One region of the Chelatococcus sp. GCM10030263 genome, then DNA from elsewhere that is predicted to be linked to it. Evidence: predicted binding sites of a transcription regulator. Region 1 holds the regulator's gene; each other region holds the start of a gene.
The links. The regulator PhoB, encoded in region 1, activates phosphate uptake and scavenging genes when phosphate is short. The targets are predictions, from matches to a motif close to TGTCATNNANCTGTCAT.
Positions count from the first base shown of each region.

Region 2: the regulator PhoB is predicted to act here: its motif matches at 3,123-3,139, upstream of ACFQU1_RS05570 (UDP-2,3-diacylglucosamine diphosphatase).
Region 3: the regulator PhoB is predicted to act here: its motif matches at 5,301-5,317, upstream of ACFQU1_RS16770 (esterase-like activity of phytase family protein).
Region 4: the regulator PhoB is predicted to act here: its motif matches at 4,812-4,828, upstream of pstS (phosphate ABC transporter substrate-binding protein PstS).

Region 1 covers NZ_JBHTDB010000005.1:639,006-646,462, reverse strand. The annotation lists gene pstC (phosphate ABC transporter permease subunit PstC) at 1-570, shown strand, start outside; gene pstA (phosphate ABC transporter permease PstA) at 573-1,412, shown strand; gene pstB (phosphate ABC transporter ATP-binding protein PstB) at 1,409-2,191, shown strand; gene phoU (phosphate signaling complex protein PhoU) at 2,231-2,950, shown strand; gene phoB (phosphate regulon transcriptional regulator PhoB) at 3,003-3,704, shown strand; gene ACFQU1_RS13260 (zinc-dependent metalloprotease family protein) at 4,096-6,024, shown strand; gene ACFQU1_RS13255 (GcrA family cell cycle regulator) at 6,101-6,631, opposite strand; gene ACFQU1_RS13250 (aspartate aminotransferase family protein) at 7,043-7,457, shown strand, end outside.
Region 2 covers NZ_JBHTDB010000003.1:188,213-195,669, reverse strand. The annotation lists gene ACFQU1_RS05590 (helix-turn-helix domain-containing protein) at 1-188, opposite strand, end outside; gene thiD (bifunctional hydroxymethylpyrimidine kinase/phosphomethylpyrimidine kinase) at 289-1,092, opposite strand; gene thiE (thiamine phosphate synthase) at 1,089-1,760, opposite strand; gene ACFQU1_RS05575 (DMT family transporter) at 1,910-2,845, opposite strand; gene ACFQU1_RS05570 (UDP-2,3-diacylglucosamine diphosphatase) at 3,231-4,016, shown strand; gene ACFQU1_RS05565 (glycosyltransferase family 4 protein) at 4,016-5,044, shown strand; gene ACFQU1_RS05560 (hypothetical protein) at 5,057-5,935, opposite strand; gene dgcA (N-acetyl-D-Glu racemase DgcA) at 6,040-7,020, opposite strand; gene ACFQU1_RS05550 (ABC transporter permease) at 7,217-7,457, shown strand, end outside.
Region 3 covers NZ_JBHTDB010000007.1:115,714-123,170, forward strand. The annotation lists gene ACFQU1_RS16755 (DUF1127 domain-containing protein) at 1-66, opposite strand, end outside; gene uvrA (excinuclease ABC subunit UvrA) at 283-3,156, opposite strand; gene ssb (single-stranded DNA-binding protein) at 3,583-4,098, shown strand; gene ACFQU1_RS16770 (esterase-like activity of phytase family protein) at 4,156-5,259, opposite strand; gene gyrA (DNA gyrase subunit A) at 5,707-7,457, shown strand, end outside.
Region 4 covers NZ_JBHTDB010000002.1:86,940-94,396, reverse strand. The annotation lists gene ACFQU1_RS00410 (pirin family protein) at 1-533, shown strand, start outside; gene ACFQU1_RS00405 (aminoglycoside phosphotransferase family protein) at 721-1,629, opposite strand; gene ACFQU1_RS00400 (Na/Pi cotransporter family protein) at 1,788-3,518, opposite strand; gene pstS (phosphate ABC transporter substrate-binding protein PstS) at 3,555-4,604, opposite strand; gene ACFQU1_RS00390 (YdeI family protein) at 5,215-5,814, opposite strand; gene ACFQU1_RS00385 (GMC family oxidoreductase) at 5,958-7,457, opposite strand, start outside.

The DNA of each region.
Region 1 (7,457 bases):
ATTTGGGGCCTCTTCGTCTTCGCCCCCTTCCTTCAGCAGACGGTGCAGCCGGCGCTGATCGCGATGTTCGGGCCGATCCCGGTGCTCAATTCCATCTTCGCGGGGCCTCCCTACGGCATCGGCGTGTTAACCGCCGGGCTCATCCTCGCCATCATGGTGCTGCCCTTCATCACCTCGATCTCGCGTGATGTCTTCGAAACCGTGCCCCCCGTGCTGAAGGAGGCGGCCTACGGCGTCGGCTGCACCACCTGGGAGGTCGTGCGCCACGTGGTGCTGCCCTTCACACGGGTCGGCGTCATCGGCGGCATCATGCTCGGCCTCGGCCGCGCACTCGGCGAGACCATGGCGGTCACCTTCGTCATCGGCAACGCCCACAAGATCTCCGCCTCGATCATCGCGCCCGGCACGACGATCTCGGCGAGCATCGCCAACGAATTCACCGAGGCGGTCGGCGACATTTATACGTCCTCACTGATCGCGCTCGGCCTCATCCTCTTCATCATCACCTTCTTCGTGCTCGCCGTGGCCCGCTACATGCTGCTGCGGCTCGAAAATCAGGCGGGGCGCTGATCATGGCCTCCTATTCCGCACGACGCCGCTCCAACACCGTCGCCATGAGCCTGTGCCTTGCAGCGACGGCCTTCGGCCTCGGCTGGCTCGTCCTCATCCTCGGAGTTCTCCTCTGGGAGGGGTTCAGCGGGCTCAACCTTGCCGTCTTCACGGAAATGACGCCGCCGCCCGGCGGTCAAGGGGGGCTCCTCAACGCGATCGCCGGCAGCCTGGTCATGACCATGATCGGTGTCGCTATCGGTACACCGCTCGGCATCCTTGCCGGGACCTATATGGCGGAATACGGCCGCCACAGCCGGCTTTCCACGGTCGTGCGCTTCATCAACGACATTCTCTTGAGCGCGCCTTCGATCGTCATCGGCCTCTTCGTCTATGAGGTCATGGTTGCGCAGATGGGGCACTTCTCCGGCTGGGCCGGCGGCGTGGCGCTCGCCATCATCGTCGTGCCGGTCGTCGTGCGCACCACCGAGGATATGCTGAACCTCGTCCCTAACCAGCTGCGCGAGGCGGCGTCGGCGCTCGGGCTTCCGCGCTCCGTGGTGATCCGGCGCATCGCCTATCGGGCGGCGCGGGCCGGCATCGTCACGGGCATCCTGCTGGCGGTCGCCCGCGTCAGCGGCGAGACCGCGCCGCTCCTCTTCACCGCGCTCAACAACCAGTTCTGGAGCGCCGACCTCAACCAGCCGATGGCGAGCTTGCCCGTCGTGATCTTCCAGTTCGCGCTCAGCCCCTACAAGGACTGGCAGCAGCTGGCCTGGGTCGGCGCACTCATCATCACCTTCGCCGTTCTCGCCCTCAGCATCACGGCACGGGCGCTCGCCTCGTCGGGGAACTCGAAATGACACCCACTGCCACTGATAACGCCCGCGCCGAGAAGGTCTCGGTCCGCAATCTCAAGTTCTACTACGGCGATACGCTCGCGCTGAAGGGCATCAATCTGCCGCTCTATCAGAATATCGTCACCGCCTTCATCGGCCCGTCCGGTTGCGGCAAGTCCACACTGCTGCGTGTCTTGAACCGGATGTACGATCTTTATCCGAAGCAGCGCGCGGAGGGTGAAGTTCTCGTGGACGGTGACAACGTGCTCAGCCCGAAGCAGGATCTCAACATGCTTCGCGCCAAGGTCGGCATGGTCTTCCAGAAGCCGACGCCCTTCCCGATGTCGATCTATGACAATATCGCCTTCGGGATCCGGCTCTATGAGAGCCTCGACAAGGCCGAGCTCGACGTGCGCGTGGAGTCGGCGCTACGGCGCGCGGCCTTGTGGGAGGAAGTGAAGGACAAGCTCCACACGAGCGGTCTCGGCCTCTCGGGCGGTCAGCAGCAGCGCCTGTGCATCGCCCGGACCGTGGCAGTCAAGCCGGAGGTCATTCTGCTGGACGAGCCCTGTTCGGCGCTCGATCCGATCTCGACCGCCAAGGTCGAGGAGCTGATCGACGAGTTGAAGCGTGACTATACGATCGCCATCGTCACGCACAACATGCAGCAGGCGGCGCGTGTGTCGCAGTATACGGCGTTCATGTATCTCGGCGACCTCGTCGAGTTCGACGAGACGTCGAAAATATTCACGGTGCCGCAAGACAAGCGCACACAGGACTATATCACCGGCCGCTTCGGTTGAGACCGAGCCGTCAGACGACGAACAGGGGATCACAGGCCGATGGCTGAGCATACCGTCACCTCCTTCGATCAGGAACTCGACCTGCTGCGCAGCAGGATCGTCGAGATGGGCGGCGTCGCCGAGAAGATGCTTGGTGATGCCACCGCCGCACTCGTCCGCCGCGACGTCAGTCTCGCGCAGGCGGTGATCACCGGCGACGCCCGTCTCGACGGATTGCAGCGCGATATCGAGGAACTCGCCGTGATGACGATCGCACGCCGGCAGCCCATGGCTGTCGACCTGCGCGAGCTCATCTCGGCCATCCGCGTCGCCGCCGATCTCGAGCGGATCGGCGATCTCGCCAAGAACACGAGCAAGCGCGTTGTCGCCGTCAGCGGCGAAACTCAACCGCCGAAGCTCGTCGTCGGCGTGCAGCATATGAGCGACCTGGTCCAGGGCCAGCTCAAGGACGTGCTCGACGCTTATGTGCAGCGTGACGAGACACGGGCGCTCGACGTCTGGCAGCGCGACGACCGCATCGATGCGCTCTACACGTCGATCTTCCGCGAACTTCTCACCTATATGATGGAAGACCCGCGCAACATCACCTTCTGCACGCATCTCCTCTTTCTGGCCAAGAATATCGAGCGGATCGGAGATCACACGACCAATATCGCCGAGACCGTCCACTACCTCGTGACGGGCATCACGCTGGGTGTCGACCGCCCGAAGGGCGACACATCGAGCTTCACGACCGTCACGACGGAGCCCAACGCCTGAAGATCGGGGCTCTGAGCCAATGGCAAACGGGCATGACGTCATGGACAGGCCGATGGGACCACGCATTCTGATCGTTGAGGACGAAGAGCCGCTGACGTTGCTGTTGCGTTACAACCTGGAAGCGGAAGGCTACGTGGTCGACAATGTCGCCCGTGGCGACGAGGCAGAAGTTCGCCTGCGCGAAACGGTGCCCGACCTCGTCCTTCTCGATTGGATGCTGCCGGGCTTGTCCGGTATCGAGCTCTGCCGGCGTGTGCGGGCGCGTGAGGAAACGCAGCGCCTGCCCATCATCATGCTGACCGCGCGCGGCGAGGAGGCCGAGCGCGTGCGCGGGCTGGCGACCGGCGCCGACGACTATATCGTCAAGCCCTTCTCCGTGCCGGAGCTTCTGGCACGGGTCAGGGCCCTGCTCCGCCGCACCAAGCCCGGGCAGGTCGCGACCCAGCTCATCGCCGGCGACATCGAGCTCGACCGTGAGACGCATCGCGTCAAGCGCGGCGGGCGCGAGCTTCACCTCGGCCCGACGGAGTTCAAGCTGCTCGAGTTCCTGATGCAGAGCCCCGGCCGCGTCTTCACGCGCGAGCAACTGCTCGACCGCGTCTGGGGGCATGACGTCTATATCGACGAGCGTACCGTCGACGTGCATGTCGGCCGCCTGCGCAAGGCGATCAACCGCATGCGCCGGCCGGACCCGATCCGCACGGTGCGCGGCGCGGGCTATTCCTTCGACGAGACTTTCTCGAAAACGGGCTGAGCCGGGCAAAGCCGCTTTAGACGTCATGGAGTAGACGCCGCCACTGTGCGCCCGAGAACGCTGGTGCTTGCACTCAGGCCAAGGGGGCCGGATATCGACTCTCGGAGGTCGAGGTGCACCTGATCCGGAGTCAGCCGCCCTTGATCACCTGAGCCATCGTGGTTCGCGAAGCGGTAGAACCCGTCCGCTCGACAAGCCGGACCAGCTCGCCACAGCTGGTCACATCTAAATAGCCGAGCATCAACGCGACCGAACGGTCTCATTTAGCGAATTGCAAGCGACAGTGATCGCGAGGTCAGAGTCACAGATCATAGTTGCGGCTGCATAAAATTTAATACAATGATATAGCATTGATTATATTAATGTATATGTGATATATTAGAGGTTTATTATGAGCAGTATTTCCGGAAGCAGCAACACGGACCTTTCCCAATCCCTTTCTGTGAGGGCCGATAAAGGTCCGGAGTTTACATTGCCACCTGCGCTGCCGCCCTCGGCGGATCCGGGCGATCATCCGGAGTTCAAACTTCCGCCGCCCTCCAACGAGCCAAGCGCCCAACTGGAACTCACACCGCCCCCCGCGGGCAGCCATGTCGACCCGATCGCCAGCGCGGTCACTTCTCTGACGCCTAACGACATAGACGGAGGTCAGCTTCCATCGGGTTACAGAAGCATAACATTCACTCTAAGCAATGGAAATTGGCGTAAATATTTAACCCTTCCAAAAAACCCCAACGACGGAGATCAAGTAACTATCGCATCAAGCGCGACACTCTTGGCGACTTTAACAGGAGAAAATTTAGAGGCAAGCAGCATAAACATCGCCAGTGGGAACAAATATACGTTCCAATATGATTTCAAAGAAAATCTATGGCGCTTTATGCCTCCTTCGAGCGACATGATGTCACCATCGACCGTGAGCGAGAATATCCCAGACGTCGCCAAAGGCAGCGCTCTCAGCATTTACACGATGTATAACGGCAGCTGGGCACCGAGCATCAAGCTTCCCGCGCATGCCGACGACAGCGCCGTGATCCTCGTTCATTCAGAGGCCACATATAATTCCAAGATCAACGGCGATAACCTTTTATATGCCGGCACGACAGATATCACGGCGGGCGATGCCTATGCATTCAAATACATGGCTCGCTTCGGCAAATGGGTGCTCGATAGAGGCCCCACGACGGAGCTGAACGCGACCGACGCGACGGCGGCCATGCCGCGGCCAACGACGCCGATAACGGTGGTGGACTTTTCGGACGAGAGTTTCCTGCCGCAGATCAAGCTGCCCGAAACGGCAGGCGATCGCGACCGCGTGATTCTGCGCTCCACTGCAGCGACGACGGCTGAAATTGATAGCTCGAACATCAACAATCCGGGCCCCACGAAACTGCACAACGGCGACACCTACGAGTTCCTCTACATTGCGGAAAAGCAGAAATGGGAGATGGTGCGAAGCCCGGATACCACCTACCGAGCCGGCGATCTGACCGACGGCAAACTGCCGCCCTTGGACAGGCCGAAGATCTTGGTTCACGTATCCGACGGCAACTGGCAGGCCAACATCGAATTGCCGCCCGGCCAACCATCCGGGAGCAGAGTTGTGTTCGACACCGTGGCCGCATGGAGTTTTTCGGTTACGGCCGGCAGCCAACGCTATCAGATCGACCAGGGCGAGACGGTCGCCTTCATCGTTAACGAAAAGGGCGAGTGGGAGCGGGAGACCATTACCATCGATCTGCTGCTGCTCTATAGCCATAAGGCCGCCGAAGATGTCGGCGAGCAAACAGTAAAAGACTATCTTCGCGATAGCTTTCAACTCACAAACGAGGCACTCGAGAACTCCGGAGCTAACTTCCGCTTCCGACAGGTCGGCACGGAAAAGATACACTCGGACGATAAATGGAAAACTCTTGAGGACGCGCTGCTAGCACTGCGGTCTCAGGCGGAAGCCCAAGCGCTAAAGAGCGAATTGAAAGCGGACGTGACGTTTTACGTCGGAACCGAAACGGGCGGAGGTCTCGCGTATGTGGGTGGCCCCGAAACTAACATGGTCGGCACCGGAAACATCTACAATCCAACCTCCGTTATGCGCCATGAGCTGGGACACGTCATGGGATTGGCGCATGGCGGAGAGGGGGGCTCCTACGCCCAAGGCTATCCGAATCTGCCGGACGTCATGTCCGGCAACGCAATTCCTTATTATGCGAACCCGAACCGCTATACGCCGGACTATGGAATTCCTATGGGCATCGAAGGACGGTACGATTCCGTTCGCGCAATGAACGAGAGAGCCGCACAGGTTGCAGCCTATCGCTGATCGACAATGCGGACCGGGGTGGCGGCGGGCCTGCCGCCGCCCCACCTCTGCCGGAGCAATCGCCAATTCGCCAAGCTCACGCCCGCTTGCGGTCGCGGCGGCGGTCGGCGACCGGCTGATAGGCGATGCGCGAGTGATGCGGGCAATAGGGCAAGCCGACGATCGACCGTGCCCCGCAGAAACGGAAATCGGGGCTCGTCGGATCGCCCAAAGGCCAACGGCACATGGACTCCCTAAGCTCCATGATCGTCACGCGCTCCGACATCGGTACGACCACATCCTCGCGCGGGGCCGGCGCATAGACCGGTAGCGGAGCGGCCTCCGCGGACGGTTGCGCCGCCAGCGCTGTATTGCCGCGGGTGTGGGGGCCGGCTGCCGGATGGGATTGCTGGCCAGGCGGGCGGATCGGCTTGCGCGGACGGGGCGTCGTGGCGCCCGCGGCCTTGGCGCGACCGGAGAGGCCGAGCCGGTGCACCTTGCCGATCACGGCGTTGCGCGTGATACCGCCGAGCTCGGCGGCGATCTGGCTGGCGCTCAGACCTTCCGACCAGAGCTTGCGCAAGAGCTCCACGCGCTCGTCGCTCCATGTGATGCTCGGGTCGGTCATTGCCTTCTCCGTCAGCGGCTGCCGTGCGCCGAATCCCTCACCCGTCACGGCTCGCCCTGGTCGGGCCAGACCGCGTCGCATCGTCGGTACGAGTGCGAGTGATAAGATCTGCTACACGAGATGTCGTAGTCGTTGGAAGGGAAACTACAATATGGCCGGACTCGGGGGCAAGAGTCGCCCTGCCGCCTATTTCGTTTTCCCCAGGAACCTGTGTTCTTTCTGCCAAGCTTGCATGTCGCGCAGAAAGCACCATCGGTGATGCCACCGATCAAAGTGTTTGAATTGACACTGGGGCCATGACCTTTAGAATTGGGAGAGTGCCGCCCCCTCTCGGGCGGCACTTTGATTTTCCGGGCTTTGGGCCTTAACCCCCGATCGCCCGGCATCCGTCCCCCTGTGGAGGCTTTGACCGTGAATTCGCCGCTGCTGCCAACCTATGCACGTCCCGATGTTGTGTTCGAAAAGGGCGAAGGCGTGTGGCTCGTCACGCGAGACGGCGAACGATATCTCGACCTCGGGGCCGGGATCGCGGTGAACTCCGTGGGTTACAGCCATCCGCATCTCGTCGAGGCCTTGACCGACCAGGCGGCCAAGCTGTGGCACACGTCGAACCTCTTCCGCATTCCGGAGGGCGAGCGGCTCGCCCAGCGGCTCGTCGATGCCAGCTTTGCGGATACGGTGTTCTTCACCAATTCCGGCGCGGAGGCGCTCGAATGCGCCATCAAGATGGCGCGCAAATATCATGCTGTGAGCGGCTCCCCCGAGCGCTTCCGCATCATCACGGTGGAAGGCGCCTTCCACGGCCGCACGCTCGCCACCATCGCCG
Region 2 (7,457 bases), on a different contig from region 1:
GTGGGGTTGGTCTCGTTGCGCTCGATCTGGCTGATGATCGATTTGGCGACGCCGGATTGCTCGGCGAGCTCCGACAGCGAGAGGTTATAGGCCTTGCGCAGCCGCTGGACGGTCTTGCCCAGCTGGCCGGACAGGAGCTGCGCGCCAGTCTCCATTTCTCGCGTGCGGTCCTTGCCCTCAACGGCCATGAAGACGGGTTCCCTCGTTTCGGAAAGCGGACGATCGTTTGCTATGACGGACGCCACTGTGACCGGGCGCGGCCTGTCGATCAAGAGCGCAACAGGCCGTTCAATCCCGCCACCATCGGTGAAAATGATGCACCGGGCCGTGTCCGCTGCCGATCGACAGCGCGTCCGCGGCTGCGATCGCCTCCGTCACATAGATCTTGGCGTCCTGCACGGCTTGCAAGAGCTGATGGCCCTTGGCGAGGCCGGCAGCGATGGCCGACGATAGGGTGCAGCCCGTGCCGTGGGTGTTGCGCCCCGGCAGCCGCAGCGCACGCAGGGCATGAAAGCCTTCGGCGGTGAGGAGCAGATCGACGCTCTCCGGCCCCTCGCCATGGCCGCCTTTCACGAGCACGGCCTCGGCGCCGAGCGCCCGGATCGCCTCCGCCTGGGCCTTTACCTCCGCCTCGCTCGTGGCGACCGGCGTCTCTGTCAGCGCGGCTGCCTCCGGCAGGTTGGGCGTGACGATGCGGGCGCGCGGAATGAGGTCGCGGCGCAGCGCCTCGACAGCGTCGGGGGCGAGCAGGCGATCGCCGCTGGTTGCCACCATCACCGGGTCGAGCACCACCTCCTTGAGACCGTGGCGATCGAGCCCCTCGGCGACGGTCGCGATGACGGCGGCTTGGGAGAGCATGCCGATCTTGACCGCGCCGACCGCGAGATCGGTAAAGACGGAATCCATCTGCGCCGCGACGAAGTCCGGCGGCACGTCGTGGATCGCCTGCACGCCCAGCGTATTCTGTGCGGTGAGCGCGGTGATGACGCTCGCGCCATAAACGCCGAGGGCCGAGAAGGTCTTGAGGTCGGCCTGGATGCCGGCGCCGCCGCCGGAGTCCGAGCCCGCGATCGTCACCGCGATAGCCGTCATGCCAGTTCTCCGCGTCGTGCTGCACGTGCCTCGTCGACGATGGCGCGCAAACGGGCGGTTGCAGCGGTGACGTCCTCCTCCATGAAAAGCGCGGAGATCACTGCGATGCCGTCCGCCCCGGCGCGGATGACCGAGGCGGCATTCGTCGCGTCGATGCCGGCAATGGCGCCGATCGGCTTGCCGGGCGCCACCTGTCGCGCCGCGGCCGCAACCCGCGCGAAGCCATCCGGTCCGAGCGGCGGCTCGGGATTGAGCTTGCTGAGCGTGGCGAAGACACCCCCGATGCAGCCGTAGTCGACCGGCGCCTGGGCCATCTGACGGGCGTCGTCCTCAGTCTTCAGGGTGAGGCCGATGATGGCCTGCGGCCCCAGAAGGCGGCGCGCATCGGCTGCCGGCATGTCGGACTGGCCGACATGAACGCCCTCCGCTTCGGCGGCGAGCGCGACGTCGATACGATCATTGATGAGGAGTGGCACACCGCGGCCGGCAATCTTGGCGCGGATGGCGCGCGCCGTCTCGACAAGCTGGCGGGTGTCGCCCTCCTTGTCGCGATACTGCACAAGGGTCGCGCCGCCGGTGATGGCGGCCAGCGCAAGCTCGGGCAGGGCGCGGCCTTTGGCACGCGTCGGGTCGAGGATCGCGTAAAGTCTGAGATCAACGCTCGGCATCACCTGCCCCTGTCGGCCTCCCGCTGGTGGCGCTTCGCGCTCACGTCGGGCTTGCCCGGACGTAATGGGCAGGAGGGCGGCTGGCAAGGGCGACGGGCATGGGCGACGGGCATGGGCCCGCGCCCATTTCGGCAAGGTATGGGAGGCGATCAGAGCGTGGGCGTTGGTCCGGCCTTGCGCGCGGCGCGCGCCGCGTCGCTGTGGTGGTGCTGGCGCCACATCAGGAACACGCCCGATGCGATGATGATCGCCGAGCCGAAGAGCACCGCCGGCACGGGCAATTCGGCAAAGAGGAACCAGCCGATGAGGCAGGCCCAGATCATGGTCGTATATTCGAAGGGCGCGATAATCGATGTGTCCGCGTGGCGGTAGCTCATGGTCAAGAGGATCTGGCCGATGCCGCCCGCCACGCCGATGCCGACGAGGATGGCCATTTCGCCCACCGACGGCATCACCCAGTTACCGAGCACGATGGAGGCAAGCCCGAGCACCGCCATCAGCACCGCGAAATAGAAGCAGATCGAGCCAGTCTTTTCGGTATTGATAAGCTTGCGCACCTCGATCGTGGAAGTTGCGCCGCACAGGGCGCCGCCCAGCGCGAAGAGGATACCGATCGTCACGGAGGCCGAGCTGACGCCGGTCATCAGCACGCTCGATGCGAGATGCGGCGTGAGCATGACCAGCACGCCGGTGAAGCCCATGCAGATGGCGAGCCAGCGGTAGATCTGCACCGTCTCCTTCAGGAGGACGGCAGCAAGCAGGACGGCGAGCAGCGGCGAGACGTAGCCGATGGCGATGGCATCCGACAGCGGCAGCTTGGCCAGCGCCGCAAAGCCGAAGAACATGCTGCAGCCGCCGATGAGGCTGCGCTTGACGTGGCCCATGACATTGGTCGTGCGCACCGCCTCGCCGACCTCGCCGCGCAGCCCCAGCCACAAAAGCAGCGGCAGAAGGGCGAAGAGCGAGCGGAAGAAGACGATCTCGCCGGTTGGAAAGTTCTGACCGACGAATTTGATTCCGGCCGACATCAGCGTGAATGACAACGCCGATATGACCTTGAGCACGATGCCGCGGAGGGGGTTCACGGGAGGAGGACCAGTTCTGAGCAGTTGCCCAGTCAATAATCACGGAAGCGCGAGGAGGCCAAGCTCGAATGGAGCAGGCCAGCCATGCATTACGCGCGAAGGTCATGCTGATCTGTAGTTACTTTTAAGCAAATTTCAGATCTCTGAATCGGCTCGCAAAGAATACTTGTGGTTTACGCGGCGTAAAAAGCCAAAGTTCTGCCGTGCTTCCGCCCAGATCACGCCCTCGGCACGGCTGCCTTGCGAGCTCGGCTGCCCGAAGGCACGCGCCTGCTCTCGTCATGAAACTGCAATCCGAATCCGGTTTCTGGTGCGTGATGGCGGCGGTTTCGGATCGTCGCACCGGCCAACCGGCAGACGGAAGGCGACGGCCTTGCAGAACGATATGACGCGGACGAGATCTATCTTCATTTCGGATGTGCATCTCGGCACCAAGGGATGCCAGGCGGATCTCCTGCTGGATTTCCTGCGCTATCATGATGCGGATACCATCTATCTGGTCGGCGACATGATCGACGGGTGGCGGCTGAAGTCGAAGTGGTACTGGCCGCAGACCCACAATGACGTCGTGCAGAAGTTATTGCGCAAGGTGCGCAAAGGCTCTCACCTTATTTACATCCCCGGAAATCATGACGAGTTCCTGCGCGATTACGTGGGGTCGAATTTCGGCGGCATCAACATCATGGATTTTGCGGTGCACGAGGGAGTGGACGGGCGCCGCTATCTCGTCACCCATGGCGATCAGTTCGATCTGGTCGTCCGCCACGCCCGCTGGCTCGCCTTCCTCGGAGATCGCGCCTATGGCGTGGCGCTCTTCGTGAACACCTATCTCAATGTCATCCGCCGCCGTCTCGGCCTGACCTATTGGTCGCTGTCATCCTGGGCCAAGCTAAAAGTCAAGAACGCCGTCAATTATATCGGTCGGTTCGAGGAGCTGCTTTCGGCGGAAGCCAAGCGTCACGACGTGAAAGGCGTCATCTGCGGCCATATCCACCACGCCGTGATGCACGACGACTACGGCGTGCGCTACATCAATACGGGCGACTGGGTCGAATCCTGCACCGCACTCGTCGAACACTACGACGGACGTTTCGAGATCGTGCGCTGGGGGCGCTCGCTCGCGCCGGATGCGGTTGTTCCTCTTCCCGTCCCCAGAGAGGCAGCCGCTTGATGCGTGTTCTCGTCGCGACCGACGCCTGGCATCCGCAGATCAACGGCGTCGTGCGCTCGTTGGAAAATGTGGCGCGGGAGGCGCCGGCGCTCGGAGCCGAGATCGTCTTCGTCACGCCGGACATGTTCCGCACGCTGCCGATGCCGAGCTATCCGGAAATCCGCCTGGCGCTTGCCTCGAGCGCAGCCGTCAGACGCAAGATTGCAGCCGTAGCGCCCGATTTCGTGCATATCGCCACGGAGGGCCCAGTCGGGTTCGCCGTGCGCCGGGTGTGCCTGGCCGACGGCATCTCCTTCACGACGAGCTATCACACCCGTTTTCCTGAATATCTGGCCGCCCGCCTTCCGGTGCCGATCGGCTGGAGCTATGCCGCGCTGCGGCGGTTTCACAATGCTGGAGCCGGCATCATGGTGAGCACGGCGACGCTCGAACGGGAACTCGCCGAGAAGGGCTTTCGCGGCTTGATGCGCTGGTCGAGAGGTGTGGACCCCAGCCTCTTCCGGCCGCGTCCGCGAGGGGCGGCCGCCTTCCCGGGGCCCGTCTTTCTCTATGTCGGCCGTGTGGCGGTCGACAAGAGCATCGACCGCTTTCTGGCGCTCCACCTGCCAGGCACCAAGGTGGTGGTCGGCGATGGTCCCGCCCGGGCGGGGCTCGAGGCCGCCTTTCCGGCCGCGCGCTTTCTCGGCAGCCTGACGGGCGAGGCGCTCGCGGAGGTCTATGCGGCGGCGGATGTCTTCGTCTTCCCGAGCGCCACCGACACATTCGGCATCGTGCTTCTGGAGGCGCTCGCGAGCGGCCTGCCGATCGCGGCCTTGCCGGTCGCCGGCCCGATGGACGTGATCGGCACATCCGGCTGCGGCGTGCTCGACGAGGATCTGGGCCGCGCGGCGCTTGCGGCGCTCGATATCCCGAGGGAACAATGCCGCGCCTTCGGCCTCTCCTTCACCTGGGAGGCGAGTGCCCGGCAGTTCCTGGACAATGTCCGGCGCGCGCACCGCGCCGGCGCCGAGTTCGCGATCGCCTCCTGAGAGCCTTCGCGGTCAGGTGAAACGGCGCAGCTTCTCGGCGGTGGTCAAGGCGCTGAGCCTCGCCAGAACATCGTTGGCCGACAGTTTCGGCTTGTCCGGCTCCGCAGTGACGGGGCTCGATGCCGTGCGCGTGCCGGCTGGCATTTCCGCTCGGCTCTCGGGAGGGCGTGTGGCCTCGACCGACGGAGCCTGAGCTTGGACTTCAATGGGGGCTTGAGCTTGGGTTTGGGCGGAAAGGCCGCCGTTGTTCACTACGAGGCGAACCGCGAGCGGCAGATTGGCCTCGGCCTCGGATGCCTCCGGCGGCACTGTGGCGTGGCCCGGCGCGTCGCAGGCCTCGACCGTCTTGGCGAGGCGCTGCTGCAATTGGTCGATGAGACGAGCCACGAGGCGGAAGCGTTCGGTCAAGGCCATGCTGCTCGCAGCTGAGGCATAGAGGCTGGCGAGCCGCTCGCTCACAGCCTTTCCGGCCGCCTCGCCACGCTCGCTCCAGACCATCTCCTGGATGAATTCCGCCGCGTCGATCACCGCGGCCGTGGTCTTCTCCTGTTCGTGGATCAGCGAATCGAGCGCATTTTCATTGGCTGGCTGGTCGAATAGCGGGCGGCTGCCCGGGGCAAGCGCGATCTCGATCTTGGCGCGCTCGATCAGACGCTGCATCTGGACGAGGCGAAAGCGCAGACGGTCGAGATCGGCGGCGGGTGCCTGGCCGCTGCCGTTCGTGCCTTGCAGCCGGCCGAGCGCATCGATCAGGGCCTGGAGTTCGGAATTGCGCTGGCGGCGGACATATTCGGCGAGAAACCAGCGCCCGCGGGCTGTCTCGGAGATCGCCGCCGCAATGGCCTCGAAGGTCTCGGACGCCTGCAGGAGATTAGCGTTCGACGTCGGCATGGATCTCCGTCTTCCTGGCGCGTGGGCTTCGATCGCGTGCAATCCTAGCGGGCGGGTGTAAAGGATTCTTTTACGCTGCGCGGACGGCGCCAGAGAAAGCCCGTTTACCCCCAGAGCGCGGGCACCGGCGGCTGGACGATGCTGCCTTCGTAGATCAGGCCGCCGTCGCGATCGCGCGCGAGAAGGAGCGGGCCGTCGAGATCGACGAAGCGGGCGCGCGGCGCGAGCATGAGGGCGGGGGCCATGGCGAGCGAGGTGCCGACCATGCAGCCCACCATGATGCCGAGCCCGAGCTCTTCCGCCTGATCGGCGAGGGCGAGCGCTTCGGTCAATCCGCCCGTTTTGTCGAGCTTGATGTTGATAACGTCGTAGAGCTCGGCGAGCCCGTCGAGATCGGCGCGCGTGTGGATGCTCTCGTCCGCGCAGATCGGCACGTCCCGCCAGCGCGCGGCCAGGAGATGATCGTCCCCGGCAGGGAGTGGTTGCTCGATCAGCGCCACGCCCGCTTCTTCGCAGGCGGCGAGATTTTCGGCGAGATTGCCGGCGCTCCAGCCCTCATTGGCGTCGACGATGAGGGTTGCGTCAGGCACAGCGGCGCGCACGGCGGCGATCCGCGCCTGGTCGTCCGCTCCGCCGAGCTTGATCTTCAGAATGGGACGCCCGCTCGCCGCCGCCGCGGCTGCCATGGCATCGGGCGCATCGAGACTGATGGTATAGGCCGTTGTGACCGCGGGCAGCCGGTCGACGCCGGCAAGGATATGGGCCGGGACGCCGTTTTCCTTGGCATCCAGATCCCAAAGAGCGCAGTCGAGCGCGTTGCGCGCAGCACCGGCGGGCATCAGATGGGTGAGCCGCTCCCGGTCGGCGCCAGCCTCGATGGCGTTCCGCAGCGCCTCGATCGCGGCGACGACACTATCGACCGTTTCCCCATAGCGGGCGTAAGGCACGCATTCGCCACGGCCGCTCGCCCTGCTGGTGGTGATCGTGACCGTCACGACGACGGCTTCGGTGCGTGCCCCCCGTGCAATGACGAATCGCCCGGCAATGGGGTAAGTTTCGACGGCAATGGCGAGGCGGCGCTGCATGGCAAGCCCGGGGCGGTGACGGAGCCTTCATTATAATCCGAACTTTCCGGCGAGATCTCAATTTATTGTTGTGGCAACACCGCTTACGGGGCAGTTCTTGAGTTCCGGCAAGCTTGGCTCGACATCGACCGGTGTGACCGCTATCGGTTGAGGCAGGGCATCCGCCGGGGCGGATGGCCGATTGCAAGCTGGACGCATGAACGCTGGACCGAATGCCGCCACCGAGGAGGTGGGCAACGAGATCAGGGCGACGCTCGCCGGGCCCTGGACCGCGCCATTTGCGGCCCTCGTCGAGGATGAGGCCAAAAGCCTGCTCGAAGCGGCCGATGGGGCAGGGCGCGTCATCATCGACATCTCACGCGTGGAGCGGCTCGATACGTTAGGCGCCTGGGTGCTCGACCGGACGCGCCAGGAACTTGGCGAGAAGGGGCTGAAGG
Region 3 (7,457 bases), on a different contig from region 1:
CTCGCGAACGGTTTCGCGATAACGCAGCCAGCTGCGGATCCGTGCAAGGATATGGGTGACGATCATTGGAGTTCTCCTATTTGCGGTGTCGTTCAGGGGCACCGAGCAACGACACACACCATGTTGTTGCAACGCAGCATATAAGGGGCTGCGCGCCTGTGCGGGAGAGGGAAATCAGTATGACAGTCCCGCGTTCAGGGCATGGCTCTGACGCCGATATGGCAAATATTTAGTTACACTCGCATTCAAATCGGCAGAACTTCGCTCGGTAAGCTGATCGAGCTATTCCGCAGCTGCTTGTTTGCGCATGCGAAGAGGGCGCCGTGCGAGTACCTCGGACAGGAAGCGGCCGGTATGGCTATCGCGCGCTTTGGCGATCGTCTCGGGGGTGCCCTGCGCGACGATGGTGCCACCGCCGTCGCCGCCTTCCGGCCCCATGTCGATCACCCAGTCGGCCGTCTTGATGACTTCGAGATTGTGCTCGATGACGACGACCGTGTTGCCCTGCTCGACCAGCTCGTGGAGCACTTCGAGCAGCTTGGCCACGTCATGGAAATGCAGGCCGGTCGTCGGCTCGTCCAGGATATAAAGGGTGCGGCCGGTGGCGCGTTTCGACAGCTCCTTGGAGAGCTTGACGCGCTGCGCCTCGCCGCCCGACAGGGTGGTCGCCTGCTGGCCGACCTTGATATAGCCGAGGCCGACCCGCGACAGCGTCTCCATCTTCTCGCGGATCGAAGGCACTGCATGGAAGAGGTCGCGTGCCTCGTCCACGGTCATGTCCAGCACATCGGCGATGGAGCGGCCGCGGTATTTCACTTCGAGCGTCTCGCGATCGTAGCGCTTGCCCTTGCAGACGTCGCAGGTGACATAGACGTCCGGCAGGAAGTGCATCTCGATCTTGATGACGCCGTCGCCCTGGCAGGCCTCGCAACGCCCGCCCTTGACGTTGAAGGAGAAGCGCCCCGGCTGATAGCCGCGCGCCTTCGCCTCGGGGAGGCCCGCGAACCATTCCCGGATGGGCGTGAAAGCGCCCGTATAGGTCGCCGGATTGGAGCGCGGCGTGCGGCCGATCGGCGACTGGTCGATGTCGATGACCTTGTCGAGATGTTCAAGCCCCTCGATCGTGTCAAAAGGCGCGGGGTGTTCGAGCGCGTTGTTCAGCCGCCGCGCCACGGCCTTGTAGAGCGTGTCGACGACGAGGGTCGACTTGCCGCCGCCGGACACGCCGGTGACGCAGGTGAAGGTGCCGAGCGGCACGGTGGCCGTGACGTTCTTGAGATTGTTGCCGCGGGCGCCGGCCAGCGTCAGCTGACGCGACTTCTGCGGCTTGCGACGCTTGGCCGGCACGGGCACGCTGAGCTCGCCGGTGAGATAGCGGCCGGTCAGGGAATTGGGATCGGCCAGGATATCGGACGGTGTGCCCTGAGCGACGATTTCGCCGCCGTGGATGCCGGCGCCGGGGCCGACATCGACCACGTAATCGGCGGTCAGGATCGCGTCCTCGTCGTGTTCCACCACGATGACCGTATTGCCGAGGTCGCGCAGGCGCTTCAAGGTGTCGAGAAGGCGGGCGTTATCGCGCTGATGAAGGCCGATGGACGGCTCGTCGAGCACATAAAGTACGCCCGTCAGACCCGAGCCGATCTGGCTCGCCAGCCGAATGCGCTGGCTTTCTCCACCCGACAGCGTGCCCGAAGCGCGCGCCAGGGTGAGATAGTCGAGGCCGACGTCGAGGAGGAAGGAGAGCCGCTCGCGGATCTCCTTGAGGATACGGCCGGCGATCTCGTTCTGCTTCGGCGTCATCGCCTGGGGCACGGCTTCGAACCATTCACGCGCCTCGCGCACGGAGAGCTGCGCGACCTCGCCGATATGGCGGTGGCCGATCTTGACGGCGAGCGCCTCCGGCTTGAGGCGATGGCCGCCGCAGGCTTCGCACGGTGTCTCGCTCATGTAGCGGCCGATTTCCTCGCGCGCCCAGTCGCTTTCCGTCTCCTTCCAGCGTCGCTCCAGATTGCGCACGACACCTTCGAACGGCTTGTTGACCTCATAGGCCCTGAGGCCGTCCTCATAGGCGAAGCGCACAGCCGTCGTGCCGCTGCCGTAGAGGATCACCTCCTTCGCCTTTTCCGGCAGTTCGGCCCAAGGCTTTGTCACCGAGAAGCCGAAGTGCCGCGCGAGCGCATCGAGCGTCTGTCCGTAATAGGGCGAGGTGGAGCGCGCCCAGGGCGCGATGGCGCCGGCACGCAAGGTCCGCGTCTCGTCGGGCACGATGAGAACGGGATCGATGCGCATCTCATGGCCAAGGCCGCCGCAGGCCGGGCAGGCGCCGTAGGGATTATTGAAAGAGAAGAGCCGCGGCTCGATCTCCGGAATCGTGAAACCCGAGACCGGGCAGGCGAATTTGGAGGACAGCACGTCGCGTCGCGGCTGGCCCTTGGCATCCACCTCGTCGGCGAATTCGACGAGGGCGATGCCATCCGCGAGCTCGAGGGCCGTCTCGATCGATTCCGCAAGGCGCGCCGCGATGTCGGGCCGCACGACCAGCCGATCGATGACCACGTCGAGATCGTGCTTCAGCTTCTTGTCGAGAACCGGCGCATCGGCGATCTCGTAATAGGCGCCGTCGATCTTCACGCGCTGGAAGCCGCGCTTCATGAACTCGGCCAATTCCTTGCGGTATTCGCCCTTGCGCCCGCGCACGACGGGCGCAAGCAGATAAAGCCGCGTCTTCTCGGGCAGGGCGAGAATGCGATCGACCATCTGGCTGACGGTCTGGCTCTCGATGGGCAGGCCGGTCGCCGGGGAATAAGGCACGCCCGCGCGCGCCCAGAGAAGGCGCATGTAGTCATAGATCTCGGTGACGGTGCCGACCGTGGAGCGCGGGTTCTTCGAGGTCGTCTTCTGCTCGATGGAGATGGCCGGCGACAGTCCGTCGATCTCGTCGACGTCGGGCTTCTGCATCATCTCGAGAAACTGGCGCGCATAGGCCGAAAGCGACTCGACATAGCGGCGTTGACCCTCGGCATAGATCGTGTCGAAGGCGAGCGACGACTTGCCGGAGCCGGACAGGCCCGTGAAAACGATGAGCCGGTCGCGCGGCACGGCGAGATCGACATTCTTCAGATTGTGCTCGCGGGCGCCGCGGATGGTGATCATCCGCGCCGAAGGGTCACTCCGGCGAGGCGCATCGAGGAGATCGTGCTTGTTTTGCTTCCGAGCCATGGGTCACGACGGACGATAGGGGACAGGGGCGACCGCGCCAGGAGACCGGGCGGGATCGGCGAGGTTATGGCAAAAATGCACGGTCGGCGTCAGGGACAGTTGCAGAACTGCGGCCGATTGTCTAGAACAGAGTGAGAACATCTAATCATGGGATCCAAACCGCCGGGGGATGCGGCCATTCCATGTGGACAAGCCGCCCGCATCGGGCGACGCTCATGGAGCGATCGGCTAGTGTCCGCCTCGATTTCATCATGCGAGGCCACATCTTGCTGGGATATGTGGCGCTTGCGCAACCGGCCGGGCCTGCCTCTTGCCGGAGGCAGCCACCCGGGCTGACAGGCTTTGCCGTGGAGGGCGATCATGTCGGGTAGCGTCAACAAGGTCATTCTCGTCGGCAATCTCGGGCGCGATCCCGAGACGCGCCGGCTCAGCTCCGGCGATCCTGTCATCAATCTGCGCATTGCGACCTCGGAGACGTGGCGCGACAAGGCGAGCGGCGAGCGGCGCGAGCGCACCGAATGGCACAATGTCGTCATCTATAACGAGAACTTGGCCCGTATCGCCGAGCAGTATCTGCGCAAGGGCACGAAGGTCTATATCGAGGGCCAACTGCAGACTCGCAAGTGGCAGGACAAGGATGGGCAGGAGCGCTACACGACCGAGGTCGTGCTGCAGCGCTTCCGCGGCGAACTGACCATTCTCGACAGCCGTGGTGGCGGCGGCGAGGGCGCGGCGGACGAGGAAGGGGGCTACGGCGCCCGCGGTGGCGGCGACTTCGGCCGGGCTTCGCCCATGGAGCGGCCCGCGGTGAGCGACCGGCGTCCGGCGGCGAGCCCCGGCTTTGCCAACGATCTTGACGACGATATTCCGTTCTAATCCCGTCCTTCACCCGCGTGGCATCGTGCCGGCCTGTGCGCCTCGCGCGCAATGCGACTAGGGCGCCAAGGCCGGATCGGTGACCTCGAACACCAGGAATTTGGTGACCTGGCTGTCGTTGAAATTGTCGTCGGACACGAGGACAAGGCTGCGATGACCGTTGGGAAGACCGGGCCCCCAGTCCATGCCCTCGAAATTGTCGAGCTTCACATCGAGGCCGGCGAGGTCGAGCACGAGGGTCTTGCGCAAGGGTTGCCAAGCGGTGCCGGCGAGATGGTCGAGATGCGACACGTCGGTCGCGCCCGCGGTCTCCGCGCGATAGAGCCGAATGCTGTTGCCCCGGCCTTGGACATAGCCGCGTTCCAATACGAGGAGGGCGTCATTGCCGAGCGGCAGGATCTCCGAGATGCCGTTGTCGGCGAAGCCGCCGGGCTTCGCAGGCGCCTGCCGGATGGGATCGGTGACATAGACCCATTCCGGTCCCGGCTCGCCCGAAGCCGCATCGATAGTTGCGATTCTCACCGGACTGCCCGCCTCGAGGGATGCCTTCGGCCCATCCTCGATGAGCGCGTTCTCGAGCGCCAGGATCAGTGTCTTGCCGTCGGGCGCGATCGCAAGCCCCTCGAAGGCGAGGTTGTCGCGCGGGCCGTGAGTGCCGTCGCCGTTGTGGTAGCGGGCGGGCAAGGAGAAACCGCGAAGGAAGCGTCCGTCCGGCTTGCTGGCGTTGAGCGAGGGGGAGAAGCCCGCGCGGGCATCGCCTTCGCTCGTCCAATAGAGATCGCCGTTTCCGGTAAGGCGCAGCGCCTCGGGGTCGATGGTCCCGGTCGGAAAGGGCTTGCCGGCGGCGGCGGAGAGCGTCACCACGCCCGTGACGGCCGCGCCGCGGAAGGCGGTGGCATCATAGGCGAGCGCTAGTTCATAGAAGCGGGCCGGGGCGTTTTCGGAGCGGTCGTCGCTGAGCGCCAGCCAGCGGCCGTTGGTTTCGTCGAAAGCAAGGCCGGAGAGCCCGCCGACGCGTGTGCCGGCGACGTCGAGGCCTTTGGGCAGGACCTGTTCGCCAATGAGCCGCAGCCCGCCGCTTCCCGTCGCCGTCGCGCCCGCGGCAAGCGCTGGGGCGGGCAAGGCGAGCAGGATCGCGATACGGAGGGCCGAACGGAGCATGCGCACTGTTCCTCTTCGGCGCGGCAGGCTAGCCGGCCCTCGTTACGACCGCATGACAAGGCCGGGCGATTCGGGGTAGCAGGATTTCGCCTCGCCTGTTCAGGGGGCTGGAAACAGCGCGACGACGGCCCGCGAATCGCCATCCGCGGCGATTTGCGCGGGATGCCTGTCCGCTTACGGCACTTGCAATGCGCTGCTCCCGTAACTACTTGAGATGTAATGTGAATTAAATCGCGCTGCGATGCGGCATAGGCTGGCTTTTCGAGCCCGGATGCGCTAGACGAAAGTGTTGTCTGCGGCTCTGCGCAGCACCTCGGGGACGATTGCCGGTTCGCATCCCTTTGGACGTGTCTTTTTTCTGGAACGGTCTCTCTCTGGAACAGTCTCTTGGCCAACGAAGACGATAAGACGGGCGGCGACATCAGCCTGGTGTCGATCTCCGACGAGATGAAGCGCAGCTATCTCGATTACGCCATGAGCGTGATCGTCAGCCGCGCGCTGCCGGACGTGCGCGACGGGCTGAAGCCCGTGCACCGCCGCATTCTCTATTCGATGCACGAGAACGGCTATACGCCGGACAAGGCCTATCGCAAGTCGGCGCGTATCGTCGGTGACGTCATCGGTAAATACCACCCGCACGGCGACCAGGCGATCTATGACGCCCTCGTGCGCATGGCGCAGGAATTTTCCATGCGCCTGCCGCTCGTCGACGGGCAGGGCAACTTCGGCTCGGTGGACGGCGATCCCCCAGCGGCCATGCGTTACACCGAGGTGCGGCTCGCCAAGCCCGCCATGGCGCTGCTCTCGGATCTCGACAAGGACACGGTCAACTTCCAGGAGAACTACGACAATACCGAGCGGGAGCCCTCCGTGCTGCCGGCCGGGTTTCCCAATCTCCTGGTCAATGGCGCAGGCGGCATTGCCGTCGGCATGGCGACAAATATCCCGCCGCATAATCTCGGCGAGGTCATCGACGCCTGCTTCGCCTATATCGAGGATCCCGAGATCGGCCTCGAGGCTCTCATGGAGATCGTGCCCGGCCCGGACTTTCCGACCGCGGCCACGATCCTCGGTCGCGGCGGCATTCGTTCGGCCTATGGCACCGGCCGCGGCTCGATCATCATGCGCGCCCGCGCGCGCGTCGAGGAGATCCGCAAGGACCGCGAAGCCATCATCATCACCGAGATCCCGTATCAGGTGAACAAGGCCACGCTCGTCGAGAAGATTGCCGATCTGGTGCGCGAGAAGCGCGTCGAAGGCATCAGCGATCTGCGCGACGAGTCCGATCGCGACGGCATGCGTGTCGTGCTGGAACTGCGGCGCGATGCGGTCGCGGACGTCGTTCTCAACCAGCTCTACCGCTTCACGCCGCTGCAGACGAGCTTCGGCGCCAATATGGTGGCCCTGAACGGCGGTCGGCCCGAAATCCTCACGTTGAAGGACATGATCCACTGCTTCGTGGACTTCCGCGAAGAGGTCGTGTCCCGGCGCACCAAATTCCTGCTGGCGAAGGCGCGCGACCGGGCGCATGTGCTGGTCGGGCTGGCGATCGCGGTCGCCAATATCGACGAGGTCATTCAGCTCATCCGCACGGCGCCGGATCCGAACTCGGCCCGCGAGGCCCTGATGGCGCGGCATTGGCCGGCCCAGGACGTCGAGGCGCTCATCGTGCTCATCGACGACCCGCGCCACCGCGTCGCGGAGGACGGTACCTATGTGCTGTCGGAGACCCAGGCGCGCGCCATCCTCGACCTGCGTCTGCAGCGCCTCACGGCGCTCGAGCGCGACAAGATCGCCGGAGAGCTCAACGAGCTCGCCGCGGAGATTGCCGACTATCTCGACATCCTGCGCTCGCGCGTGCGCATCCTCGGCATCGTTCGCGACGAGCTCGCGGCGGTCAAGGAAGCCTTCGCCACCCCGCGCCGCACCGAAATTCTGGATTGGGATTCGGAGGTCGACGACGAGGACCTCATCCAGCGCGAGGACATGGTCGTCACGGTGAGCCACGCCGGCTATATCAAGCGCGTGCCGCTGTCGACCTATCGTGCCCAGCGCCGCGGCGGCAAAGGCCGCTCGGGCATGCAGACGCGCGACGAGGATTTCGTCGCCCGGCTGTTCGTGGCGAATACGCATACCCCGGTTCTGTTCTTCTCCTCGCGTGGCCAGGTCTACAAGGAAAAGGTGTGGCGCCTGCCGCT
Region 4 (7,457 bases), on a different contig from region 1:
TTCAGACCTGGCTGGCGCTGCCCGAGCGTCACGAGGATATGGCACCGATGTTTGAGCATCATGGCGAGGGGGTGCTCCCTGTGATCGAGGATCGCGGCGTCTCGGTCCGGCTGATCCTCGGGGACGCCTATGGTGAGAAGGCCCCCGCGACGATGTACTCGGAGACCTTCTACGCCGACGTAAAGCTCGATGCGGGAGGCCGGTTGCCGATGCCGCACGATCACGAGGACCGGGGCATCTACATCGTCGAAGGCTCGATCTCGATCGCCGGCCAGGATTTCGAGGCAGGTCGGATGATGGTCTTCCGCCCCGGCGACAGGATCACTGTCGCGGCCGGCGACAGAGGCGCGCGCCTGATGATTCTCGGCGGCGCGACCCTTTCGGGCCCCCGCTACATCTGGTGGAATTTCGTCGCGTCTTCGCAGGAGCGCATCGAAAAGGCCAAAGCCGAATGGCGCGCGCAGAACTGGGGCAAGGGGCGCTTCGATCTCCCGGTCGATGACCGGGATGAGCACATTCCACTTCCGGACTGACCGGTGCGAGACAAGTCGGTCGCCCCTATGCGACCGGGGTTCGAGCGGCCGTCAGACTCGTGCGGCTCCGCCGTATGTGGCCATGGCGTAGACAGGGTGCCCATCTTCATCGCTCCCGGGACGTTCTGGAGCATGGCTTGGGGGCGGTCTGCGTCGGGCTTGGCCTGATCCCGTCAGGAGTTCTGCGTCATCGGTCAGATTTCTGGCGATAGTCAGCCAATAGCTCGCCTATAACCTGCCACGACCGTTCATTGTTTTGCTGACTTTTGTTTTGGTCTGCGACGGTAATCAGCGCTTTCCATAAGGCCCATCCGCGAGCCCGATCCCAAGTCTCCTTATCGAGGGGAAGCGCTGCGCGAAATGCTTCTCGGCTCTCGCCGGAAAGCAGGGTCCATGCAATCACAAGATCACAGGCAGGGTCGCCCACGGCCGCGCAGCCGAAATCAATCACGGCGCATAGGTCACCGTCCTTCATAAGAAGATTGCCAGATGACATATCGCCGTGAACCCATAGCGGAGGGCCATGCCACTCCGACGATAGCGCGGCCGTCCATATGTCACCTGCTACCGCTATATCCATGCGCCCGGCGAGCGCCAGCAGCGCGGACCGCGTTTCCGCGTCATAGACAGCGAGGCGACCTCCACGATGGAAATTGTGCTGCCCCGCTGGAGGCCCGCCGGTCGCATCGATGCTGTGTAGGGCGGCGAGGAAGCGGGCGAGCGATCGAGCAAACGCGGTTAGGTCGGAAATATGGTCTGTTGTTACCGGATCGCCATTGAGCCATTGATAAATCGACCAAGGCCAAGGATAGCCTTCGGCTGGTGCTCCCTTCGCCAGAGGAACAGGAATTGGTAACGGTAGGTGCAACGCAAGACTAGGCAACCATTCGTGTTCCTTCTCCACTTGTGCGACATAGGCTAGGGCGCTAGGCAGGCGCACAGACATATGATCGCCAAGTCGGAAAGTGCGATTATCCCACCCGCCGGGTTCGATGGCCGTTACTGGCAAGTTCGACCATTCTGGAAACTGCGCAGCTATCAGGCGACGCACCAGTTCGGCATTGATGGATACGCCCAGATTTTCTTCACTACTCAACACCCGCGATCCTGTCGCAAAATCCCGAAAACCCGCGACCACAACGCGGGGAGCCCTGATTTCTCGGGGAAGGTTCTGCCGAGTATCAGGGAATGCGGCCCGGCCTCGACCAGGGCGCGGTATCGCCGCTCCAAGCGGCGATACCGTTGCCCGGACGGTTACTCGGCCGGAACGGGGCTAAGGCCACCTTCGTCCATCGGCCGCTCCTGACTTCCCTTGCGAGCCGCCGCGCGCGCCAGCACGCTCTGCCGGTTGACGGATTTGCGCTCGGCGTCGATGCGGTCGACGAGGATCCCTGCTCGCTCGATCGAGCCGAGCAATGCGAGGATCGTGCCGCGCTCGCCTGCCCCGGCATTCGGACCGAGTGCCAGCGTCCGGGTGCGCAGTTCCTCGACCTGCGGGAAGCTGACGTGACCCGCCGGCATCCTGGGGTCGGGAATGCCAAGGTCGGGCAGGATCGCCCGCAGGGCGGCATCGAGCTTGTCGAGCGCGGCATCGACGATCGTCTGCGCCTGCGGGGAGAACTTCTCGCGTTTGACGCGGCGTGCCACCTGATGCATCTGCTCCGTCAGCGCGGCGGTGAAGTCGGCTTCCTCGATCAAACTGGCGATGAGATCGAGCTGTTCGTAGGGCAGGTCTTCCTTCATCAGATTGGCCGTGTAGGCGCGGATGTCGCGGCTGAGAATGTCGGTCGCCAGATAGTGCTCGCCCGGATCGGACGGTGCCTTCTTGTCGCCGCGCGCGATGTTGAGGAACATGGCGCCGGCTTGGAGATGACGGGCCGTCTCCTGCTGGACCGCGGGAACGGCTCTGGCAAAATCGTTGGCGATCTGGCGGTTGAGGAACTTCGGCGTCGAGAAGTCCTCCACTTCTTCCTCGTCCAAGCGTCCGACGCGGGAGAGCACGCGCTCGAACACGCCGACGAACGGGAACAGCAACACGGTGTTGAAGATGTTGAAGACCGTCGAATAGACACCGACCGCGACCGGCACCAGCGGGAAGGTCTCCTTGCCGTCGACCAGCACGGGAATGCTGGGGTCGCCGCCGAACCACTGCATACCCCACTTCAGAACTTCTATGGAGATGAAGAATAGCGGAACGGTTATACAGACGCCGATAATGTTGAAAGAGATGTGGGCGTAAGCCGCACGCTTGGCGTTCTTCGACAGATTGAGGGAGGCCATCCACGAGGTGATCGTGGTGCCGAGGTCTGCGCCGAGCGAGAAAGCCACGGCCGTCGTCCAGTCCAGCACGCCGGCGGCACCCAGACCCATGACGATACCGATCGTCGCCGAGGACGAATGGATCATGGCGGTGATACCAGCCGCGATGAGCACGCATTTGATGAGGTTGAAGTAGGAGTCGGCCCGAAGGGTCTGAAGCAACTCCATGACCTCGGGCATGTTGCGCAACGGCCGCAGGCCGCCGGTCATGAGGTTGAGGCCGTAGAAGATCAGCGCGAAGCCCATACAGGCCAGCGCGACGTTACGGACCTTCTCACTCTTGGCGAAACAGTAGACGAGCGCAAAGATGCCCCCGAAGATCAGTCCGAGTGGTCCGAGCGGCAATGCGATCAGGCCGTTGCCCAGCGTGGTGCCGATATTGGCGCCCATGATCACGCTGATCGCCGGCCTCAGCGCCACGACGCCGGCGTTGACGAGGCCGACCACCATGACGGTCATCGCTGTCGAGGATTGGATGACACCGGTGATCAGCGTTCCTGCCATGACGCCCTTGATCGGCGTTCCGGCGGCCTTGGCGAGGAACTCGCGCATCCGGTTGACGGAGAGGGCCTGGATGCCGTTGGCCATGAATTCCAGCCCGAGCATGAAGATGCCCAGCCCGCCGATGACCGGCACCAGAATATCCTTGAAGATATCGATTTCCATGAGCGTGCCCGATTCTGAAAGACAGCGGCGAAGAGCTTAGTTGTTCGCAAGCGCGGGATCCGCCGGGCCGTAATTTTCGGCCCAATATGCTTCGATCCGGCCGGCGAGTTCATGCGGGACGGGGATGTAGCCGAGCGCGGAGGCCTCATCGGCACCCCGCGTGAAGGAGAGCCGGAACAGGTCGAGGACGCGGTTGATCCGCATCTCGCCGCGATCCTTCGGCAGGACGGCATAGGTGACGACCGCCATTGGCCAGGCGTTGGCTCCGGCGAGGTTGGTCGTGTCGGCATGGAAGCCGCCGGCGGCGTTCCACGCCACGGTTGCCAGTCCGGCCTGGAACGTGGCCGGCCCGGGACGCACGAAGGCTCCGTCGGCGTTCTGCAGCGACACGAAGCGAAACCCGGCGCGGACGGCTTGGCCGTACTCGAGATATGCAATGCTGTTGTTGGTCGCGGCGGTCAGCGTGGCCAGCCCGCCCGTGCCTTTTTCCCCGCGTCCGATCGGCCAGGCGATCAGCGTATCGGCGCCGAGCTTCTCCTGCCACTCGGGACTCACCTTCGACAGGAAGCTGCTGAAGGTAAAGGTCGAGCCCGAGCCATCGGCGCGGTGCAGGACCGCGATCGGAGCGTCGGGTAGCGTCAGATCGGGGTTCAGCGCCTTGATCGCTGGATCGGACCAGTTCTTGATCTTGCCGAGATAAATGTCGGCGAGCACCTGCCCTGATAGGCGAAGCTGGCCGGCGCCTATGCCGTTGATGTTGGCAACGACCACGATGCCGCCCATGACGATCGGGAATTGTGTCCAACGGCGTTTCGTCAACTCGTGAGGAGGCAGCGGCGCGTCGGTGGCTGCGAAATCCATCTCGGGTTGGGCAAGACGCATAATCCCGGCCAGCGACCCCACCGGTTCGTAATCAACACGCCAGTCCGGCGACGTGTAGTCACCGCCGTCGGTGCGCATCGCCTCGTAGTCGCGAGACCATTGATTGATGATCGGCGCGGCGAAGGTCGAGCCCGCGCCCTGGATGGGGTCTGCCTGAGCAACCGTGCCGAAGATCAACGCAGCAAGCCCTACAGCGGCGGACATTGCTATTCTCGCAGTCGACCTCGAATACATGGAAGAGAAGCGAAGTCTATCCATGAAATGCCTTTCGCGACTGGCGCAGAGAACGAATTTATGCACGAAGTCGTCGAACCGGGCCCGACCAATTGTCAGGATCTCCCCCACCGTCGGCGCGCCATTACACATCAGGCGGAATATCCAATGGCGTAATATGTTTGGTAATACTGCAGCTTGACGTTTGGATGACAGTACCCGCCCCTCTACGTCGGGCCGGCCCGCGCTCGTCTTGGAATGAGCGAGCCAGATTTGTCATCGTGGTGAAACGTCGGTCTGGCCCGGTATCTGGCATCGGACTGCGGGACCGCCGCGGCCTGCCTACTGCTGCCCCGCAAGAGCTTGGAACAACGCCGCAAGAGGACAGGGCCGGCAGCGCCTATCGTCGACGCGTTTCCGAATGGGAATTGCGAAGCGATCGTTCAGGTCAACCGGATCGCGGCTTCCACTCGATCGAGGCGGCTCTGCCGGTGATGAAGAGCCGCGGCTGACGGAACCTCTCTTGGCCAGCGGCGGTCAGAATGTGATCGGTACGGCCCTATCGAGAGTGCTGATCGCCGCTCGTTGGCTTGCCGGACGCTCATTTCCTGCGCTGCGGGTAGATGGTTTCGCCGCACTTGAGCATCTCGACGAAGGTCTCGATCTTCCTTTTCCGCCCCGCTTCGGTCTTCATATGATGAAGGCGGTAGGCCAGAGCATAGCGGTTCTGTGCGCTCAACTTCTCCAGCATGTGCTTGGCCGCGGGTTCGGCATCGATCGCCGCCTGCAGATCGTCGGGGATCCGCATCTCCGTTCCGCTCGCATAGGCGCGGTCCCAGCGTCCGTCGGCCTTGGCCGCCTCGACCTGCCGGAGCCCGTGCGCGGTCATCCGCCCTTCCGTGATGAGCCGGGCGACGTTGTCGACATTGATCCGGCTCCAGACGCTCTTCCTGCCGCGCGGTGTGTAGCGCTGCAGGTAGCTTTTGTCGTCAAAGCTCTTGCGTATGCCGTCAATCCAGCCCCAGCACAGCACGACGTCGATGGCCTCCTGAGGCGTGATCGACTTGAGGCCCGAACCCAGCTTGTGGATGTTGATCCAGACCTCGTCCTCTTTGCCGTGGTGCTGGCGGAGCCACAGGTAAAAGCTCTCCGCATTCTCGAATTCGCGGATCTTGTCTGGGTTTACGTGGACGGGTGCCATTCGGTCGACTCGCATAGGCTAACAGCAGCTTGGGCCTGCCGGTCGGCACTTTACCGGAAATCCGCGATGGGCTGATAAGGGTCCGTGGACCTCCTCACGTGAAGTCACGGCCAAGAAGCGGGCTGCGGATCAGTCTATGCGCATCAGGCCGGATGCATGTGCACCGGGCGCGGTGCCGGCGCGTCCGCCGACGGCGGGGACGCCGCGTGCTGGCTCATGACGAGTTCGGCGCAGCGGCTGCCCATCATCAGGGCGGGTGCATTGGTGTTGCCGGCGTTGATGTTCGGCATGGCCGAGAGGTCGCAGACGCGTAATCCTTCGACGCCGCGCACGCGCAGCCGCGAGTCGAGCACGGCGAGCGGATCGCCGGTCGGCCCCATGCGGCAGGTGCCGCTCGGGTGGTAGTTCGTCTTCACGAAGCGGCGGCAGTGGTTCATCAGCGCCTCGTCGCTCACGTCGTCGGGATCGGGAATGGCGACGCGGGCGATATGGTCGGCGAGCGGCCGCGTCGCGAAGGCGCGCAGAAAGAAGCGCTGGCCCTCGATCATGGTGCGGGCGTCGGCGGGGTCCTTCAGGAGATTGGGCGAGACGAGCGGCATGTCGTCCGGGTTGGCGGACCTCAGCCGCACATAGCCACGCGATTTCGGCTTCACCACCACCGTCGTCACGGTGAGCCCATAGGTATCCTCGACGAGGCCGAGCGTGTCTCGGTCGAGATAGACGATGGGCACGCAGAAGGCCTGGATCGTCGGCTCGGCCGTGGGGTCGGTCGGGTTGACGAAGGCGCCCGCCTCCACCCCCGCCGAGGTGATCGGCCCCGTGCCGAACAGCTTGAACTGCAGGCCGTTGAGCAGCATGCGCCAGCCGACGCCCTGCTTGTAATAGCCGTGCGGGCCGTTCGCCATGGAGACGATCGGCGCTTCCGGATGATCGATCAGGTTCTCGCCGACCCCTGGCAGATCAACGAGGCAGTCGATGCCGTGCTCCTTGAGGTGATCGGCCGGGCCGATGCCGGAGAGCATGAGAAGCTGTGGGGTGACGAGCGAGCCGGCGGCGAGGATGACCTCGGCCTCCGCCAAGACCTTGTGCTCCGCGCCGGCCGCATCGCGGTAGGTGACGCCCACGGCGCGGCCTTGGGCGATGTCGATGCGCCGCACCCGCGCGTTGAGGCGCACCGTCAGCCGCGGATCTCTCTCGAGCGGCGCGATGAAGGCATAGGCCGCGCTGCTGCGCTTCCCACGCCGGTTCATGAACTGGTAGAAGCCGACGCCCCGCTGCGTCGGGCCGTTGAAATCGTGGTTGAAGGGCTCGCCGAGCGCCTGCACGCTCTGCACGAACCAGCGCGAGAAATCGTTGATATGGCCGGGGTCGGAGACGAGCAGCGGTCCGTCCGCCCCGTGGCGCTCGTCATAGAGGCGGTTGTTGCCCTCCATGCCGCGAAAATGCGGCAGCACGTCCTCCCAGCCCCAGCCGGGATAGTCGTTGTCGCCCCGCAGCAACTCATGCCATTCGTCGTAGTCGGACGGGCGGCCGCGCATATAGACCTGCGCGTTCACCGAGGAGCCGCCGCCGAGCACATTGGCTTGGGGAATGTCGTGCTCCCGGCCGTTCAGATGCTCCTGCGGCACCGTGTGGTGGTAGCG